2 regions of the Streptomyces sp. DSM 41931 genome follow, and region 2 is predicted to be linked to the other one. Evidence: riboswitches for the same ligand, from Rfam matches in the RefSeq annotation. Region 2 holds a riboswitch; the other holds the start of a gene.

Region 1 (9,869 bases), 3.4 Mb from region 2:
CCCCGGCCCGTTCAACCGCCGTTGGAGCGGACCTGTGACCTGTGTTACCCGACCGCGTCCGAACCGCCGACGGCCCGCGGGCCGGAACGCGGCCGGTCCGCGGTCAGAACGCGGGCCGTTCCGGGTCCAGCGCGGCCCGGCCCTCGACCGGCGAGGACGCCTGCGCGAAGTGGCGCCGGGGGATGCGCCCCGCCCGCCGCGCGAGCCGTCCCGCCTCCACCGCGCCCCGCATCGCGGACGCCATCAGCACCGGCTCCTGGGCGCGGGTCACGGCGGACGCCAGCATCACGCCCGCGCAGCCCAGCTCCATCGCCAGCGCCGCGTCCGACGCGGTGCCCGCCCCGGCGTCCAGGATCACCGGCACGCCCGCCCGCTCCACGATCAGCTCGAAGTTGTGCGGGTTGCGGATGCCGAGCCCCGAGCCGATCGGCGAACCCAGCGGCATCACCGCCGCGCAGCCCACGTCCTCCAGCTTCCGCGCCAGCACCGGGTCGTCGTTGGTGTACGGCAGCACCGTGAACCCGTCGTCGACCAGTGTCTCCGCCGCGTCCAGCAGCTCCACCGGGTCCGGCAGCAGGGTCCGCTCGTCCGCCACGACCTCCAGCTTCACCAGATCCGTGCCCAGCGCCTCCCGGGCCAGCCGCGCGGTGAGCACGGCCTCCCCCGCGGTGAAGCAGCCGGCCGTGTTCGGCAGCACCTCCACGCCCAGCCTCCGCAGCACCGACAGCACCGACCCCTGCACCGAGGGGTCCACCCGCCGCATGGCGACGGTCGTCAGCTCGGTGCCGGACGCCACCAGCGCCCGCTCCAGCACGTCGAGGCTCGGCGCCCCGCCGGTGCCCATGATCAGCCGGGAGGTGAAGGTCCGGCCGCCGAGGACAAGGGGATCGTCGGCCATGGTCAGCCTCCTTGGACGGCGGTGAGGACCTCCACCCGGTCCCCTTCGGACAGGGGGGTGGCGGGCCACTGCGCGCGCGGGACGACGGTTTCGTTGAGGGCGGCGGCCACCCCGGAGGGCGCCGCGGTGAGCGACCTCACGACGAGGTCGAGAGCCGTGCCGGGCGGGAACTCCCGGGGCTCGCCGTTGACGGTGACGGTGACGGTGGTGACCGGGGCGTTCATACGGACTGCTCCGCCAGGACGGGGGCGCCGAAGCGCCGGGGGGTGAACGGGAGGGCCTCGTCGGGCAGCTCGCCGGTGGTCAGCACCCGCGCCATGGCGTCGCCGGTGACGGGCGTCAGCAGCACGCCGTTGCGGTGGTGTCCGGTGGCCAGCAGCAGCCCGTCGAGGCCGGTCGGGCCGAGCAGCGGCGCGTTGTCGGGGGAGCCGGGGCGCAGTCCGGCGGTCGTCTCGGTGAGCGGCAGCTCGGTGAGGCCCGGCACCAGCTCGTGGGCGTCGCGCAGCAGCTCGTAGACGCCGCCCGCGGTGACCGTGGTGTCCCAGCCCATCTCCTCGCTGGTCGCGCCGATCACCAGCTCGCCGCTCTCGCGCGGCACCAGGTAGACGTGGCTGCCGCGCACCACCGCCCGCACCGTGCGGCTCAGGAACGGCTCGGGGCGGTCCGGCATGGTCAGCCGCAGCACCTGCCCCTTCACCGGCCGCACCGGAGGCAGCACCTGAGGGGGGACGCCCGCCAGCCGCCCGCTCCAGCTGCCCCCGGCCAGCACCACCTGCGCCGCGCCCAGCTCGCCGCCGTCCGCCGTGACCACGCCGGTCGCGCGGTCGCCGGTGACGACGAGCCGCTCGGCCCAGGCGCGGTGCACCGTGACACCGGCCCGCCCGCAGGCGGTCAGCAGCGCGGACGCCAGCCGGCGCGGGTCGATCTGGTGGTCGCCGTCCACCCGCAGCCCGCCGCGCACGCCCGGCGCGAGCATCGGCTCCAGGCGCCGGCACTCCCGTCCGGTCAGCCACTGCGAGTCCAGGCCGGAGCGCTGGTGCAGGGCGTGCAGCTCGCGCAGATGGGCACGGTCGTCGGCGTCCAGCGCCACGGCGAGGGTGCCGCAGCGGCGGTAGCCGAGGTCCTGGCCGGTGCACTCGGCCAGCTCGGCGGCGAAGTCGGGGTAACGGCGCGCCGAGGCCAGGTTGAGGCCGAGCAGGGTCTGCTCGCCGTGGTGCAGCTCGGTGACGGCGGCCAGCATCCCGGCCGCCACCCGGGCGGCGCCGCCGCCCGGCTCGGGGTCCACGACGGCCGTGGCGAGCCCGGCCTGCGCGGCCCGCCAGGCCGTGACCAGACCGATGATCCCGCCCCCGACGACGAGGACGTCTGCGGTACGCGTGGGCGACATGGGCGTCCAGCCCCTCCCTTCGCCGGCATGACCCGGATCAGGTTCGTACGGTCGGAGGCCGCCAGCCTCCCTCTCAGCCCGGTGCGTCCGGGCTCCCGCGAGTGCGTGTACGCGGGCCACCCTAGCCCGCGCCGCGCCGCACCCGTAAGGGACCCCGCGCGGCAGCGGTCCGGCGCGGCGGGCACGGGTGTCTATGGTGAGCGGGTGAGCGAGCAGACGCAGGAACGGGGAGGGGCCGCGCCGCGCCGGGTCGTCGTGGCCGGCGCGGGCATGGCGGGCGTGCAGACCGCGGCGGCGCTGCGGGAGCGGGGCTTCACCGGAGAGGTGACGCTGATCGGGGCGGAGCCCCACCAGCCGTACGACCGGCCGCCGTTGTCCAAGGCGGTGCTGCTGGGCACCGCCGAGAGCTCCGCCTTCGACGTGGACTTCGAGGAGCTCGGGGTCGAGCTGCGGCTGGGCTGCGAGGTGACCGGCCTGCGCCCCGGCGACCACGAGCTGGACACGGAGGCCGGGCCCGTCCCGTACGACGTGCTGGTGGTCGCGACCGGCGCGGAACCGCTGCGGCTGCCCGGCGCGGAGGGCGTGCCCGGCGTGCACCTGCTGCGCACCCTGGACGACGCCGAACGGCTGCGGCCGGTGCTCGCCGAGCGGCACGACATCGTGGTCGTGGGCGCGGGCTGGATCGGCGCGGAGTTCGCCACGGCCGCGCGTGAGGCGGGCTGCGCGGTCACCGTCGTGGAGGCCGAGGAACGGCCGCTGGCGGGCGTGCTGCCCGCCGAGGTGGCCGACCCGATGACCGCCTGGTACGCGGAGGCCGGTGTCACGCTGCGCACCCACGCGCGCGTGGCGCGCGTCGAGCCCGGCGCCGTGCTCCTCGACGACGGAGCCCGGCTGCCCGCCGGCGCGGTCGTCGTCGGCATCGGCGCCCGCCCCGCCACGGCCTGGCTGGCCGGGTCCGGGATCGTCCTCGGCACGCACGGCGAGGTCGCCGCCGACGCGCACCTGGCGACCTCCCTGCCCGACGTGTACGCCGTCGGCGACTGCGCCTCCTTCCCGTCCGCCCGCTACGGCGAGCGCCTCCTCGTCCACCACTGGGACAACGCCCTCCAGGGGCCGCGCACGGTCGCCGCGAACATCGTCGGCGGGGCGGAGGGCCGCGAGGTGTACGACCCGGTGCCGTACTTCTGGTCCGAGCAGTTCGGGCGGTTCGTGCAGTGCGCCGGACACCACGCGGGCGCGGACCGCACGGTGTGGCGCGGGGACCCGGCCGGCCCGGCGTGGAGCGTCTGCTGGCTGAGCGGCGGCCGGCTGGTCGCGCTGCTCGCGGTGGGGCGGCCCCGGGATCTGGCGCAGGGGCGGCGGCTGATCGAGTCGGGCGCCGCGATGGACCCGGAGCGGGTGGCGGACCCGGCGCGGCCGCTGAAGTCGGCGACGGCCTGACGCCCCCGTCGGCGGGGTCCCCGGGCGACGCGCCCGCCCGGTGGGACGGGGCTGACTTCCGACTGTCGGTGGCAGGTGGCAGGCTTGTCCCGTGACCGAGATTGACGCAAAGATCGATGCTCTCGTCCCCGCCTGGCTCACCCTCCCCGACATCGCCGAGAAGTTCGGCGTCGAGGTGACGCGCGTCCGGCAGCTGGTCAAGGAGGGCCAGCTCATCGCCGTGCGCCGGGGTGAGAACCGCGCGCTGCACGTCCCCGCCGCCTTCATCGACGGGGACAAGGTCGTCAAGGGCCTGACCGGGACCCTGACGCTCCTGCGGGACGACGGCTTCACGGTCGAAGAGATGCTGGAGTGGCTCTTCACCCCCGACCCCAGCCTGCCGGGCACGCCCGCGCAGGCCCTCGCGGAGAACCGCGGCACGGAGGTGAAGCGCCGGGCCCAGGCCCTCGCGGTCTGACCGCGCCCACCCTGTCCGAACAACGCCCCCGGCCGGGGCACGCGCCCCGGCCCCGGGCCGACCCGGCCCACGCCGGGACGCGGCGCCGGCCGCCTGACGGCGCACGGACCGGCCCCCGACCCTTGCGGCCGAGGCCTGCGGGGGTCTCGTGCGGCCCGGCGCCAGGCGGGCGCCGGCGCAGTCGCCGTTCCTTGAGCCGGGGGCTGCCAGGCCGCGGCCTCGCTGCGCCCGACGCCCGCGCCCGACGCCTGCCCGCACCTCTCGCGCGGCGCCCGCCCGCCGGGGTGCACGCGCGCCGAACTCCCCACACGCCGATCCGGGACGTGCCGCGTCGACGCGTCGCGCTCCGAGGAGCGCCATGCGGTACCGCGTTCCTTCCCCCCCACCTCGCGCGGGTGAGTGGACGCCGGACCGGGGCGGGTCCCGCGGGTGTGCTCCCGGGGACCGAGGGACGTCTCGTACCGCATAGGGTTCCGGCGGGCGGGCCGGTCCGTGGTGGGCCGGGGCGCCGATCCGCACCTCGCGGGCCTGCCGGGCCCGTGCCGACGAGACGATTCCGGGGGGACCCCATGACCGACAGCCCGCGTGACCGGCTCGCCGACGCCCGTGTCTACCTCTGCACCGACGCGCGCAAGCGGCAGGGCGACCTGCCGGAGTTCCTGGACGCCGTGCTGGCCGGCGGGGTCGACGTCGTGCAGTTGCGGGACAAGGGCATGGAGGCCGCCGAGGAGCTGGAGCACCTGGCGGTCCTGGCCGACGCCTGCGCCCGGCACGGCAAGCTGCTCGCGGTCAACGACCGCGCCGACGTCGCCCACGCGGCCCGCGCCGACGTCCTTCACCTCGGCCAGGGCGATCTGCCCGTGCCCGCCGCCCGCGCGATCCTCGGCGACTCCATCCTGATCGGCCGTTCCACCCACGCCGAGGCCGAGGCCGCCGCGGCCGCCGTCCAGCCCGGCGTGGACTACTTCTGCACCGGCCCCTGCTGGCCCACCCCCACCAAGCCCGGCCGCCCCGCACCCGGCCTGGACCTCGTCCGGTACACCGCCGGGCTCGGCACCGGCCGCCCCTGGTTCGCGATCGGCGGCATCGACCTGGCCAACCTCGACCAGGTGCTGGACGCGGGCGCCCGCCGGGTGGTCGTGGTCCGGGCCCTCACCGAGGCGGACGACCCGGGCGCCGCGGCCGCCGAGCTGGCCCGTCGCGTGCGGGAGGCCGCGGAGGCCGGCTGACCGCGCCGCGGCGGCCCGGCGTCTCAAGTTTGTCCACACTGTGGACACCAAGTCGGCAAATCGGACAAATATCCCGCTTCTGGTTGGGGGGCCGCCTACCCGTGGCTACGCTGCCCGTATGGCCCTCGGAACCGCATCCACCAGGACGGACCGCGCACGCACCGTGCGCGACATGCTCGCCGGCGGGAAGACGACGTACTCGTTCGAGTTCTGGGCCCCCAAGACGGAGAAGGGCGAGCGGAACCTCTGGAACGCGCTCCGCAGGATCGAGGCCGTCGCGCCCAGCTTCGTCTCCGTGACCTACGGCGCGGGCGGCTCCACCCGGGCCGGCACGGTGAAGGCGACCGAGCAGATCGCCGCCGACACCACCCTCACCCCGGTCGCGCACCTCACGGCGGTGGAGCACTCCGTCGCCGAACTGCGCAACATCATCGGCCAGTACGCCGACGCCGGGATCCGCAACATGCTGGCCGTGCGCGGCGACCCGCCCGGCGACCCGATGGGCGCCTGGGTGCCGCACCCCCAGGGCCTCACCTACGCGGCCGAACTGGTGCGTCTCATCAAGGAGTCGGGCGACTTCTGCGTGGGCGTCGCCGCCTTCCCCGAGATGCACCCGCGGTCCGCGGACTGGGACAGTGACGTCGCCCACTTCGTGGACAAGTGCCGGGCCGGCGCGGACTACGCGATCACCCAGATGTTCTTCCAGCCCGAGTCGTACCTGCGGCTGCGTGACCGAGTCGACGCGGCGGGCTGCGAGACGCCCGTGATCCCCGAGGTCATGCCTGTGACCAGCGTGAAGATGCTGGAACGGTTGCCAAAGCTCAGTAACGCTGTGTTCCCCGACGCCCTCAAAGAGCGGATCCTCACAGCGAAGGACGATCCGGCGGCGGTACGCTCCATCGGTATCGACTTCGCCACGGAGTTCTGTGCGCGGCTGCTGGCCGAAGGAGTGCCCGGTCTGCACTTCATCACGCTCAACAACTCCACGGCGACGCTGGAAATCTACGAGAACCTGGGTCTGCACCACCCGCCGCAGGCCTAGACCGGTCGCACGCGCATACGACACACTGCGTAGCGACCACTGGGAGAGGGGCGTACATGGGCTGGACGGTCCTCTACATCGCGTTCGGCATCGTCGCGCTGTGGTTGCTGGGTGAGGTGCTGCTGCAGTACAAGGCGCGCCTGCGCTGGCGGCTGCTCGCCTTCGTCGGGTTCCTCGGCGTCGTGTTCGGCGTGCTGATCCCGTCCGTGGTGGTGATCGGACTGGGCGCCGCGGCCTTCGCCGTGGGGCAGACCTACGTCACGCTGTCGTTCCGCCGCGGCTTCCAGGCCGGCTGGGCGGTCAACGCGCCGCTGCTGTCCGCCGCCAAGGGCCGCGGACGGGGACGCGGACGCGAGGAGCCGGCGCTGGAGGTCACCGGCCTCGAGGCGTCCGGCGACCGCGCCGACGCGTTCGACACCGGCACCGCGACGGCCGGTTACGGCGCCGACGACGACTACGACCGCGACGACGTCTTCACACCCGCCGCCGACCGCCAGACGGCCGCGGAGACCACCGCCGTCTACGAGCCGCAGCCCCTGCCCGACGACACCGGCTCCTACGGCGTCTACGGCGACCAGGGCTACGCGGGTCAGGACCAGTACGCGGACCAGTACGCCGCGACCGCACAGACCGCCGACCCCAACTACGCCTACGACTACTCCGGTTACGGGCAGCAGCAGGGCTACGACACGGGCCAGCAGTACGCCGCGTACTCCGACCCGTACATCGGCAACGCCACCTACGACGGCGGCACGTACGACACGGGCTACACGGACCAGCAGTACGCCCAGCAGGGCTACGCGGCCCCGGACCCGTACGCGACGGGCGGCTACGGCGGCGAGGCCCCGGCCGGCGGCCTGTGGGTGCCGCAGCAGCGCAGCGCCGACGACCCGTACGGCGGCGAACTCCCGCCGGAGCAGCAGTACCCGTACCAGGACGACGGCCGGCAGCAGGGCACCCAGGGCAACGGGTACGACGAGCAGTACCGCTTCTGAGAGCGGCCGCGCTTCTCCCTCAACCGCCCGCGCCGCGGCCCGCGTTCACTGCGAGCCGCGGAAGTCCGGCCCCTCGACGACGAGTCCGGCGACCAGCGCCCCCGACATCCCGGCGTGCGGCAGCCCGCCGCCGGGGTGCGACCAGCCGCCGACGGTGAACAGCCCCGGCAGCCGCGTGCTGTTGGACGCGTGCAGGAACCGGCCGTCCGCGGCGGCGAGCGCAGGCGCCGGCACCGCGCCGCCCTCCGCGCCCGTCTCCCGCGCGACGTCCTCGGGCGTGCGCACCTCGTGCCACAGCAGCCGGTCCCGCAGATCCGGCACCGTCCGCGCGGCGGCCGTCACCATCCGCTCCGCGTACTCCCCGACGCCGTCCGCCCCTGCGGGCGTCACCGCCGTCACCGTGACCGCCTCGTGCCCCGGGTCCGGGACCAGCGCCGGGTCGTCCGGCCGCAGCACCGTCACCGTCGGCTCGGCGGGCAGCCGGCCGCCGGCCAGCGCGTCCAGCTCCGCCTCACGGTCCCGGGTGTGCACCACCGTCCGGTGCGGGGTGCCCTCCGGGCGGGCGCCGCGCAGCGCCAGCAGCACCGTGGTCCGGCTCGCCCCCTCCCTCCGGGCGGGCACCTCGCCCTCCGCGCGCAGCCGTGTGCCGCACATCCGCTCCAGCACGCCGGGGCCGACCCCCGCGACCACCAGGTCCGCCTCCGCCGCCGTGCCGTCGGCGAGTTCCACCCCCGCCGCCCGGCCGTCCTTCTCCCGCACCGCGGTGACCTCCGCGCCGAAGTGGAACTCCACCCGGCGGGCCAGGCACCGCTCGTACATCGCCCGCGCCAGCTCCCGCAGCCCGCCGCGCACGTACCAGGTGCCGAAGGCGTGCTCCATGTACGGCAGCACCGCCGCGCTCGCCGGGGTGGTCCGCGGATCCAGGCCGAACGCCAGGGCATGGCTCTCCAGCAGCGCCCGCAGCCGCGGATCGCGCAGCTCCCACGCACCGACCTCCGCCAGCGTGGCCGCCTTGCGCAGCCGCAGCAGCCGCCGGTGCGGGACCGCCGGGTAGGGCTCGCGCTCGGCCAGCACCTCCCAGTTGGGCCACAGCGGCTCCTCCAGCAGCGGGCGGCGCGCCCGGTCCCAGGCCTCACGGGCCCGCACCAGGAAGTCGCCCCAGCGCCGCGCCGCGTCCGCGCCCAGCGCCTCCTCCACCGCGGAGACCACGCCCGCGCGGGAGGCGTTCGGCAGGGACACCCGGGTGCCGTCCGCGAAGACGTGGTGCGACGACGGATCGGCCTGCACCAGCTCGACGCACTCCTCCAGCGGCTCCCGCCCCGTCTTCACGAACAGGTCCCGGTAGACGGCGGGCAGCGGCAGCAGCCCCGGGCCCGTGTCGAAGGCGAACCCGTCCCGCTCCCGGCGGCGCAGCGCACCGCCGTACGTCTCCGTCCGCTCGTACACCGCCACCCGGTGGCCCGCGACGGCCAGCCGGGCGGCGGCCGCCAGCGCACCCGCGCCGGCGCCGATCACCGCAATCCGTGCCATGGCAGGGACTTTATCCGCCGCCGGTCAGGGCCCCTCCCCGAGTATCCGCGCCCCCGCAGCGTGACCGAGCGGACGCGTGCCGTGGTGGGCCCGGATGCGCAGGAGTGAGTACAGGTACCTAGCCGGCGAGATGAGTACGGCGGCGGATGGGCCCGGACCAGCCGGAACGGAAGAGTGGAGACCACGGAGAGGGGCCCGGGCCACGGGACCGGCGACACGGGGCGCCGGAACGGGGACCGGCCCGCGATCCGCTCCTTCCGCCGGCGCCGTCGGCGGGAGCGAGGCACGGGGGAGCCCGGGGGAACGACCGTCACGGGGGTTCCACGGGGGGACGTACGGGGGATCACGGGGGAACAGGGAGGCGCCGGCCCGGCCGGTGGCCCGCGGGGGACGCGGCCACCGGCGGACCGGCGCCTTCGCGTGCGCGGCGCCTGGGGGCCCTTCAGCCGCGGCCGCTGACCCGGCCCTGCAGCAGCCGCGACAGCGCCGCGTGCACGTCGTCCAGGGACCGCTCCGGCTGGAACGACTTCCAGTCCAGCGCCGCCACCAGCACCATGCCCACCAGCGCCGCCGCCGTCAGCGGCACGTCGATCTCCTCGCTGAACTCCCCGGCCGCCACGCCCTCGCGCAGCACGCCCTCGACCACCGCCACGGCCTGCTGCCGCACCACCATCAGCGTGGACTGCCAGGCCCGGTTGGTGCGCCACAGCTCCGCCACGTACAGCTGGGTGAAGGCCGGGTAGCGGTCGATGAACACCAGCCCCGCCCTGATCATGGCGTCCAGGGCGTCGACCTTGGTCCCGCCCTCCCGGGCCGTCCGCTCGGCCGCCTCCCGCAGCGAAGCGGTCAGCAGGCCGACCCCGTGCCGCAGCAGCTCCTCGAAGAGGACCG
Region 2 (9,869 bases):
TCCGAGCGTCGCATCGCCGAGGAGACCACCCGCGCCGAGGGCAAGCCCGAGGCCGCGATCGGCAAGATCGTCGAGGGTCGCCTCAACGGCTTCTTCAAGGACGCCACGCTGCTCGGCCAGCCCTACGCGCTGGACAACAAGAAGTCCGTCCAGAAGGTGCTGGACGAGGCCGGTGTCACCCTGAAGCGCTTCTCGCGCATCAAGGTCGGCATCTGAGTCCGCACCGCGACGGGCGCGCGACCCCGATAGGGTCGACAGCAGTCGTTCGGACACGCGTCCACGCACGCGCGCGTGCCGGGCGACAGCAGATCTGACGAGGAGGCCATTGCCGCATGGGATGCGAACCACGCCCCACCGGCAATGGCCTTCTTCGTATGTGCAACACGTGAAAGAGGCGGGATTCGACCATGACGACCAAGGCTGAGAAGAGCGACGACGGCAAAGTGCGCGGCCGGTTTCTGCTGAAGCTGTCCGGAGAGGCATTCTCCGGTGGCGGAGGCCTGGGCGTCGATCCCGACGTGGTGCACGCCATCGCCCGTGAGATCGCGGCCGTCGTACGCGACGGCGCGCAGATCGCGATCGTGATCGGCGGCGGCAACTTCTTCCGCGGAGCCGAGCTCCAGGTGCGCGGCATGGACCGCGCCCGCTCCGACTACATGGGCATGCTCGGCACCGTGATGAACTGCCTGGCCCTCCAGGACTTCCTGGAGAAGGAGGGCGTGGACTGCCGCGTGCAGACCGCCATCACCATGGGCCAGGTCGCCGAGCCCTACATCCCGCTGCGCGCCGTGCGCCACCTGGAGAAGGGCCGCGTGGTCATCTTCGGCGCCGGTATGGGCATGCCGTACTTCTCCACCGACACCACCGCCGCGCAGCGCGCCCTGGAGATCGACGCCGAGGCGCTCCTCATGGGCAAGAACGGTGTCGACGGGGTCTACGACTCCGACCCCAAGACCAACCCCGACGCCGTCAAGTTCGACGCCCTCGGCTACGGCGAGGTCATCACCCGGAACCTGAAGGTCGCCGACGCCACGGCCGTCACGCTCTGCCGGGACAACAGCCTGCCGATCGTCGTCTTCGAACTCCTGAAGGAGGGCAACATCGCCCGCGCCGTCAAGGGTGAGAAGATCGGCACGCTGGTGGGCGACGACGCCGGGCACAACTGACCGGGGGATGGACAATGTCCTGCCGGTCGTGAACCGTGCAGGAAGAAGACGCGACGCAGCCGGCCGCCGCCCTGACCAGGAACCGCAGCCGGGCCTACTCAAGACACGCAGGAGCAAGTGGTGATCGAAGAGACCCTCCTCGAGGCCGAGGAGAAGATGGAGAAGGCCGTCGTGGTCGCCAAGGAGGACTTCGCCGCGATCCGCACCGGCCGTGCGCACCCGGCGATGTTCAACAAGATCGTGGCCGACTACTACGGCGCGCCGACGCCGATCAACCAGCTGGCCTCGTTCTCCGTGCCCGAGCCGCGCATGGCCGTGGTGACCCCGTTCGACAAGAGCGCCCTGCGCAACATCGAGCAGGCGATCCGCGACTCCGACCTGGGCGTCAACCCGAGCAACGACGGCAACATCATCCGGGTGGTGTTCCCCGAGCTGACCGAGGAGCGCCGGCGCGAGTACATCAAGGTCGCCAAGGGCAAGGGCGAGGACGCGAAGATCTCGATCCGCTCCGTGCGCCGCAAGGCCAAGGAAGCCATCGACAAGCTGATCAAGGACGGCGAGGTCGGCGAGGACGAGGGCCGCCGTGCGGAGAAGGAGCTCGACGACACCACGGCGAAGTACGTCGCCCAGGTGGACGAGCTCCTGAAGCACAAGGAAGCGGAGCTGCTCGAGGTCTGATGAACGACTCTTCCTGGGGGACGCCGCAGACCGGGTACTGGGGGCAGTCCGACCACGGACCCGGCCGGGGAGCTGTCCCGGCGGGTCCCGCGTACGATGCGCACCAAGCACAGCAGACGCGGCCCATGCCCATCGTGCCTGATGTACCCGAACACGGCGGAGACCAGGATGCGGACCGGGGGGTCGCTCGGCTGAGCGGCCCCCTGTTCCGAGACGAGCCGACGCGGGCCCGCCCCCTGCCGGGGGAGGTGCCGCAGAATCCGGAGCCCATGCCCCACGCCCCGCAGCCGGCCCCCGCACCGCAGAAGAAGAGCGCGGGGCGGGACCTCGGCGCCGCGATAGGCGTCGGCGTCGGACTCGGCGCGGTGATCGTCGCGTCGCTGTTCGTCGTCAAGGCCGTCTTCGTCGGGGTGGTCGCGGTCGCCGTCGTGGTGGGCCTGTGGGAGCTGACGACGCGGCTGGACGAGCGCAAGGGGATCAAGGCGCCCCTCGTCCCGCTGGCGCTGGGCGGCGCGGCCATGGTCGTCGCCGGGTACGCCCGGGGCGCGGAGGGCGCGTGGGTCGCCATGGCACTCACCACGCTGGCGGTGCTGGTGTGGCGGATGACGGCGCCGCCGCAGGGCTACCTCAAGGACGTCACGGCCGGCGTCTTCGCGGTGTTCTACGTCCCCTTCCTCGCGACGTTCGTCGCGATGCTGCTGAAGGCCGAGGACGGCCCGTGGCGCGTGCTGACCTTCCTGCTGCTCACCGTGGTCAGCGACACCGGCGCGTACGCGGTCGGCTGGCGCTTCGGCACGCACAAGCTCGCCCCGCGCATCAGCCCCGGCAAGACCCGCGAGGGCCTGCTGGGCGCGGTCGCCTTCTCGATGGCGGCGGGCGCGCTGTGCATGCAGTTCCTGATCGACGGCGGCCAGTGGTGGCAGGGCCTGCTGCTCGGCCTCGCGGTCGCCGCGAGCGCCACGCTGGGCGACCTCGGCGAGTCGATGATCAAGCGCGACCTCGGCATCAAGGACATGGGCACGCTGCTGCCGGGCCACGGCGGCATCATGGACCGCCTGGACTCCCTCCTGCCCACGGCGCCGGTGGTGTGGCTGCTGCTGGCGATCTTCGTGGGAGCGGGCTGAGATATCCGTTCCCGCGTATCGCAGTCCGGGCCCCTGTCCTTCCCGGAGGACAGGGGCCCGTTCGCGTGCCACCGCCTTGTCGTCGGTCCGCTCCGAGGAGTGGATCGATCACAACGGAGCGGAAGTGGTCTGACCTGCGTGGATGGTTGATTTTTGCATCAGGCTCCGTCGGCCTCGGAGTCGAATGCTTCAGCCGAGCTTGCCGAGAACTCATTGATCGCAGGAGATCTCAGCCAACCATTCAGGGGTGTAGCACTCGGCAAACGACCACTTCTGGTCCGAGTAGTGGTCATCGGTGCTGTCGGTGTACACCTCAAGCCTGCCCTGCGGCGTCAGGCGGTAGTACTCGCGAATCGGGTCACCCTCCACGGTGGGATAGGTGATCTTCAGTTCTGCGCTCTCGCCGCTCTTGAGGGCTCGTCGGAGGCAGTCGATCTCCCGCGCCGCCTGCTTCTGTATCTCCTCACCTTGAGCCAAGCCCACCTCGCCACAACTTGGATACTCAGTTCTGGACTCCCAGCGGTCCTTGACCGGATCGTCCAGCATGCCGCAACCGGCGGCCAGCAAGGACGTGGCCGCTACCGCGGCGAGCCGCGCGCGGACCGAAACAGCCGCCACACAGCGACGACGGGCCCTGCTCCGACCTGTCGTCCGCGCCAGGTGCGCCGGCCTCACCCGCTGCAACTGCTTCGGCAGGTCGTTGTCAGCGTGCACGAGCAGACCCGTCTTCGCTCTCAAAGCCCCTCCCCGAACCCATGCTTGATCGCAGCCGGACCATACCCGCCAGCACCGACATGAGATGCCCGATACCGCCTCTTCGGGCCGTCTCTGGGCCGTCCGACGCCGCTCAGTGACGACCGGTGACGACCACCGACGACAGCCGTAGCGGGCGACAGCCGCAGGCCACCCATATGGATCTGCGACACTGGTACAGCCATGCCTAAGCCCGGAGAACTTACATTCGTCGCGCCGCGCGGAGCCAAGAAGCCGCCGCGGCATCTTGCCGATCTCACGCCTGCCGAGCGCAAGGAGGCGGTTGTCGCGGTCGGTGAGAAGCCGTTCCGTGCCAAGCAGCTCTCGCAGCACTACTTCGCGCGGTACGCGCACGATCCGGAGCAGTGGACCGACATCCCCGCCGGTTCGCGCGGGAAGCTGCGGGAAGCGCTGCTTCCCGAGCTGATGAGCGTCGTGCGGCATCTGTCGACCGACCAGGGGACGACCCGCAAGACGCTGTGGAAGCTGTTCGACGGGACGCTCGTCGAGTCCGTGCTGATGCGGTACCCGGACCGGGTCACCATGTGCATCAGCTCGCAGGCCGGCTGCGGCATGAACTGCCCGTTCTGCGCGACCGGGCAGGCCGGTCTTGACCGGAACCTGTCCACCGCCGAGATCGTGCACCAGATCGTGGACGGCATGCGTGCGCTCCGCGACGGCGAGGTGCCCGGCGGGCCCGCGCGGCTCAGCAACATCGTGTTCATGGGCATGGGCGAACCCCTCGCCAACTACAACCGGGTCGTCGGCGCCATCCGCCGCCTCACCGACCCCGAGCCCGACGGCCTCGGCCTGTCGCAGCGGGGGATCACCGTGTCGACGGTGGGCCTCGTACCGGCCATCCACCGGTTCTCCGACGAGGGCTTCAAGTGCCGGCTCGCCATCTCCCTGCACGCCCCCGACGACGAGCTGCGCGACACCCTCGTCCCCGTGAACACGCGGTGGAAGGTGCGCGAGGTGCTCGACGCCGGGTTCGAGTACGCGGCGAAGTCCGGGCGCCGGCTGTCCATCGAGTACGCGCTGATCCGGGACATCAACGACCAGGCGTGGCGCGGTGACCGGCTCGGGCGGCTGCTCAAGGGGCGTCCCGTGCACGTCAACCTCATCCCGCTCAACCCCACGCCCGGGTCCAAGTGGACCGCGTCGCGGCCCGAGGACGAGAAGGCGTTCGTCGAGGCGATCGCCGCGCACGGTGTGCCGGTCACGATCCGGGACACCCGTGGTCAGGAGATCGACGGGGCGTGTGGTCAGCTCGCCGCCACCGAGCGGTAGTCTGACCGGCGTCAACACATCTGCATATTCCGACAGGGGAGCGCCACAGCGCTGAGAGTGCGGCACCGGCCGCAGACCCTCCGAACCTGGCCCAGGTCATTCTGGGTAGGGAGATCGGTCATCACTCGAGCTGTTGCGCCCTGCCCGGGACCCCGCCCAGGGGTTCCGGGCAGGGCCGCGTCTCTTCCTGGTCACTCCAGGAGGAATCAAGTGGGCATCACCAAGAAGGTCACCGTCCTGGCCGTCGGGCTGGGGCTCGTCACGCTGTCCGCCTGTGGGTCGTCCGGCGGGGACGGCAGCGGGGGCAGCGGCGAGGGCTCCAGGACCGTGACCCTCGTCAGTCACAACTCGTGGGCCGTGTCCGAGGACGTCGTCGCCGCCTTCGAGAAGCAGTCCGGCTACCAGCTCAAGGTCCTCAAGGACGGCGACGCCGGGCAGGCCGTGAACAAGGCGATCCTGACCAAGGACAACCCCCAGGGCGACGTCTTCTTCGGCGTCGACAACACGCTGCTGTCCCGCGCCCTCGACAACGGTCTCTTCCAGTCCTACGAGGCCAAGGGCTCCGACCAGGTCCTGCCCGAGTACCGGGTCGACGAGGACAAGCACCGGGTGACCCCCGTCGACACCGGCGACGTGTGCGTCAACTACGACAAGGCGTGGTTCGAGAAGAAGAAGCTGACCCCGCCGGAGACCTTCGACGACCTGGTCAAGCCCGAGTACAAGGACCTCCTCGTCGTCGAGAACGCCGCCACCTCCTCGCCCGGCCTCGGGTTCCTGCTCGGCACCGCCGCCGAGTACGGGGACGAGGGGTGGGAGGACTACTGGAAGAAGCTGAAGGCCAACGGCGTCAAGGTCGTCGACGGCTGGGAGCAGGCGTACAACGAGGAGTTCTCCGGCTCGGCCGGCGGCAAGAAGGCCAAGGCCGACCGCCCGCTCGTCGTGTCGTACGCCTCCTCGCCGCCCGCCGAGGTGATCTACGCCGACCCGCGGCCCGACACGGCGCCCACCGGCGTCGCCGAGGGCACCTGCTTCCGGCAGGTCGAGTACGCGGGCCTGCTGAGCAACGCCGAGAACCCCGAGGGCGGCAAGGCGCTGCTGGACTTCATGACCGGCGAGAGCTTCCAGGAGGACATGCCGCTCAACATGTTCGTCTACCCGGTGCGCGAGGGCGCGCAGGTGCCCGAGGAGTTCGTGACGTTCGGGCCGCAGGCGAAGGAGCCGCGGACCATGGACCCGGCGAAGATCGCCGAGAACCGTGACCAGTGGGTCAAGTCGTGGACCTCGCTCGTACTGAAGTGAGCCCGCGCCGCACCGGCCGGTGGCGCCGGAACGCGGCCCGGCTCGGCCTGATGGCCGTGCCGGCCGCGTTCTTCGCCGTCTTCTTCGCCTACCCGGTCGCCGCGATCGTCGCCCGGGGGCTGAAGGCCGACGGCGGCTGGCAGCCCGGGCGGATCGTTGACGTGCTGGCCCAGTCCGACGTCCGCCAGGTGCTGTGGTTCACCCTCTGGCAGGCACTCGTCTCCACGGCCCTCACCCTGGTGATCGCCCTGCCCGGCGCCTACGCCCTGGCCCGGTTCGACTTCCCCGGCAAACAGGTGCTCCGCGCGGTGATCACCGTGCCGTTCGTGCTGCCGACGGTCGTCGTCGGCACGGCGTTCATGGCGCTCGTCGGGCGCGGCGGACTGCTCGACGAGCTGTGGGGCGTGCGCCTCGACACCACGGTCTGGGCGATCCTCCTCGCGCACGTCTTCTTCAACTACGCCGTGGTCGTCCGCACCGTGGGCGGGCTGTGGGCGCAGCTCGACCCGCGGCAGGAGGAGGCGGCGCGGATGCTCGGCGCCTCCCGTCTCACCGCCTGGCGCACCGTGACCCTCCCGGCGCTCGCGCCCGCCGTGGCCGCCGCCGCGCTGATGGTCTTCCTCTTCACCTTCACCTCGTTCGGGGTGGTGCAGATCCTCGGCGGGCCCGCCTTCTCCACCCTGGAGGTGGAGATCTACCGGCAGACCGCCGACCTCTTCGACCTGTCCACGGCCGCCGTCCTCACGCTGATCCAGTTCGTCGCCGTGGGCGCGATCCTCGCCCTGCACGCCTGGACCGTGCGGCGCCGTGAGACCGCGCTGCGGCTGGTCGACGCCTCGGTGACCGCACGCCGCCCGCGCGGCGCCGGGCAGTGGGCGCTGCTCGGCGGGGTCGTCGCCACGGTCGTCGTACTCCTGCTGCTGCCGCTCGCCGTGCTGGTGCAGCGCTCCTTCGGCAGCGCCGGCCTCGCCTACTACCGGGCGCTCACCGAGGCCGACGGCGGGGTCTTCCTGGTCGCCCCGATCGAGGCGATCGGCAACTCCTTGAGCTACGCCGTCGCCGCCACCGTGATCGCCGTGGTGATCGGCGGTCTCGCCGCCGTCGCGCTGACCCGGCGCGACGCGGGACGGCTGGTCCGCGGCTTCGACGCGCTGCTGATGCTGCCCCTCGGCGTCTCCGCGGTGACCGTCGGCTTCGGCTTCCTGATCGCCCTCGACGAACCCCCGCTGGACCTGCGCGCCTCCTGGATCCTGGTGCCGCTCGCGCAGGCGCTGGTCGGCGTCCCCTTCGTCGTACGGACCATGCTGCCGGTGCTGCGGGCGGTGGACGTGCGGCTGCGGGAGGCGGCGTCGGTGCTGGGAGCGTCGCCGTGGCGGGCGTGGCGGGAGGTGGACCTGCCGCTGGTGCGGCGGGCGCTGCTGATCGCCGCCGGGTTCGCCTTCGCCGTGTCCCTGGGGGAGTTCGGGGCGACGGTGTTCATCGCGCGGCCGGACAACCCCACCCTGCCGGTGGCCGTGGCGCGGCTGCTGGGACGGCCCGGGGACCTCAACTACGGGCAGGCGATGGCCCTGTCGACGATTCTGATGATCGTGTGCGCCGTGGCGCTGCTGGTGCTGGAGCGGCTGCGGACCGACCGGACGGGGGAGTTCTAGATGCCCACGGACAGCCTGCTGAGCCTCGAGGACGCGACCGTGCGCTTCGGCGGGCGGGCCGCGCTGGACGCCGTCGGCCTCGGGGTCGCCGAGCACGAGATCGTGTGCGTGCTCGGGCCCAGCGGCAGCGGCAAGTCCACGCTGCTGCGCGTGGTCGCCGGACTCCAGCCCCTGGACGCCGGGCGCATCCTGCTCGACGGGCGGGACCAGGCGGGCGTCCCCGCGCACAGGCGGGGCGTCGGGCTGATGTTCCAGGACCATCAGCTGTTCCCGCAGCGGGACGTGGGCGGCAACGTGGCCTTCGGCCTGCGCATGCACGGCGCGCCGCGTGCCGAACAGAACCGGCGTGTGGGCGAGTTGCTGGAGCTGGTCGGGCTGCCCGGGGCGTCCGGGCGGGCCGTCGCCGCCCTGTCCGGTGGCGAGCAGCAGCGGGTGGCGCTGGCCCGTGCGCTCGCGCCCAGCCCGCGGCTGCTGATGCTCGACGAGCCGCTCGGACAGCTCGACCGGTCGCTCAGGGAGCGGCTGGTCGTCGAACTGCGCGAGCTGTTCGGCCGGCTGGGCACCACCGTGCTGGCCGTGACGCACGACCAGGGCGAGGCGTTCGCGCTGGCCGACCGGGTGGTGGTGATGCGCGACGGCCGGATCGCCCAGTCCGGCACGCCGCTCGAGGTGTGGCAGCGGCCCGCCGACGCCTTCGTGGCGCGCTTCCTCGGCTTCGAGAACGTGGTCGAGGCGGCAGTCGCCGACGGCGTCGCCGTCACCCCCTGGGGCAAGGTCCCGGTGCCGCGCGACGCCCCCGGGGGCACGCGGCCGCTGCTGGTCCGGCCCGGCGGGGTCCGGCTGGTCCCGGCCGGGGAGGGACTGCGCTGCACGGTGACCGCGCGCACCTTCCGCGGCACCCATGTCGCCGTGCGCCTGCAGCCGGAGGACGCGCCCCCGCTGGAGGCGGCCTGCGCCCTGAGGGAGGCCCCGGAGGTCGGGGACGTCACCGGCGTGGAGTTCGACGGCGCGGAAATCGCTGTGCTGGGCTGATCACCGCTGCCTAGGGTGAGCGGCATGACACGACTCGCACACGCACGCTACTGCGACGAGATCGCCCGTCAGATTGGGCAGTTGAGGTCGGTGGTGACCTCCGGGACGGACCTGTCCCGCACGGTGCCGACCACGCCCGACTGGTCCGTGGAACAGCTCGTACGGCACCTCGGCGGCGCCCTGCGCTGGGTGGCCCTGATGGTGCGGACCGGGGCCGGGAAGGAGGCCCGGGAGGAGGACGTGCCGGGCTTCGAGGGGCCCGAGGCGCGCGGGGACGCCGCCGCGCTGGACGCCTGGCTGGCGGAGAGCGGCGACCTGGTCGTCTCCGCGCTGCGGGAGGCGGGTCCTGACGCGCGGGTGTGGAGCTGGGCGGGCATCGAGAACGCCGGCTTCTGGGCCCGCCGTGTGACCCACGAGGTGACCGTGCACCGGGCGGACGCCACGCTCGCCGCCGGACTGCCCTACGAGGTCGCGCCCGAGGTGGCCGCCGACGCGGTCGACGAGTGGCTGGAGATCGTGGAGTGGGCGCAGCGGACGCTGCCCGACGACGAGGTGCACGGGCTGCGCGGACCCCTGCGCACGATCCACCTGCACGCCACCGACACCGCGCCCGGCGTAGCGGCGGAGTGGCTGATCAGGCTGGACGAGGAGGGGGTGTCCTGGAGTCACGGCCACGAGAAGGCCACGGTCGCACTGCGCGGTCCGCTCACCTGGGTGCTGCTGGCCTTCTACCGCCGCATCCCGCTGGACGACCCCCGCATCGAGGTGCTCGGCGAGCGCGCGGTGCTCGAACACTGGTTGGAACGGGCCACGTTCGGCTGACCGGTACGGCAACGGCGAGCGGCCCGCCCCCGGTTCGGGGACGGGCCGCGGGC

What was found. A riboswitch is a leader RNA that binds a small molecule or an ion and turns the genes downstream of it on or off. The one in region 2 is predicted to bind thiamine pyrophosphate.
Region 1: linked by a shared signal. The riboswitch ahead of thiO (glycine oxidase ThiO) and the one ahead of ACP7TJ_RS24005 (thiamine ABC transporter substrate-binding protein) in region 2 are both predicted to bind thiamine pyrophosphate.

The regions. Positions count from the first base shown of each region.
Region 1 is NZ_CP189902.1:1,739,902-1,749,770, reverse strand. Features, by position in the region: gene ACP7TJ_RS08270 (thiazole synthase) at 104-898, opposite strand; gene thiS (sulfur carrier protein ThiS) at 901-1,122, opposite strand; gene thiO (glycine oxidase ThiO) at 1,119-2,285, opposite strand; TPP riboswitch at 2,283-2,394, opposite strand; gene ACP7TJ_RS08255 (NAD(P)/FAD-dependent oxidoreductase) at 2,490-3,725, shown strand; gene ACP7TJ_RS08250 (Rv2175c family DNA-binding protein) at 3,817-4,182, shown strand; gene thiE (thiamine phosphate synthase) at 4,752-5,411, shown strand; gene metF (methylenetetrahydrofolate reductase [NAD(P)H]) at 5,530-6,453, shown strand; gene ACP7TJ_RS08235 (hypothetical protein) at 6,510-7,448, shown strand; gene ACP7TJ_RS08230 (phytoene desaturase family protein) at 7,494-8,978, opposite strand; gene ACP7TJ_RS08225 (TetR/AcrR family transcriptional regulator) at 9,421-9,869, opposite strand, start outside.
Region 2 is NZ_CP189902.1:5,161,082-5,170,950, forward strand. Features, by position in the region: gene tsf (translation elongation factor Ts) at 1-216, shown strand, start outside; gene pyrH (UMP kinase) at 408-1,166, shown strand; gene frr (ribosome recycling factor) at 1,287-1,844, shown strand; gene ACP7TJ_RS23990 (phosphatidate cytidylyltransferase) at 1,844-2,968, shown strand; gene ACP7TJ_RS23995 (hypothetical protein) at 3,179-3,706, opposite strand; gene rlmN (23S rRNA (adenine(2503)-C(2))-methyltransferase RlmN) at 3,905-5,011, shown strand; TPP riboswitch at 5,036-5,141, shown strand; gene ACP7TJ_RS24005 (thiamine ABC transporter substrate-binding protein) at 5,222-6,310, shown strand; gene ACP7TJ_RS24010 (ABC transporter permease) at 6,286-7,962, shown strand; gene ACP7TJ_RS24015 (ABC transporter ATP-binding protein) at 7,963-8,994, shown strand; gene ACP7TJ_RS24020 (maleylpyruvate isomerase family mycothiol-dependent enzyme) at 9,019-9,816, shown strand.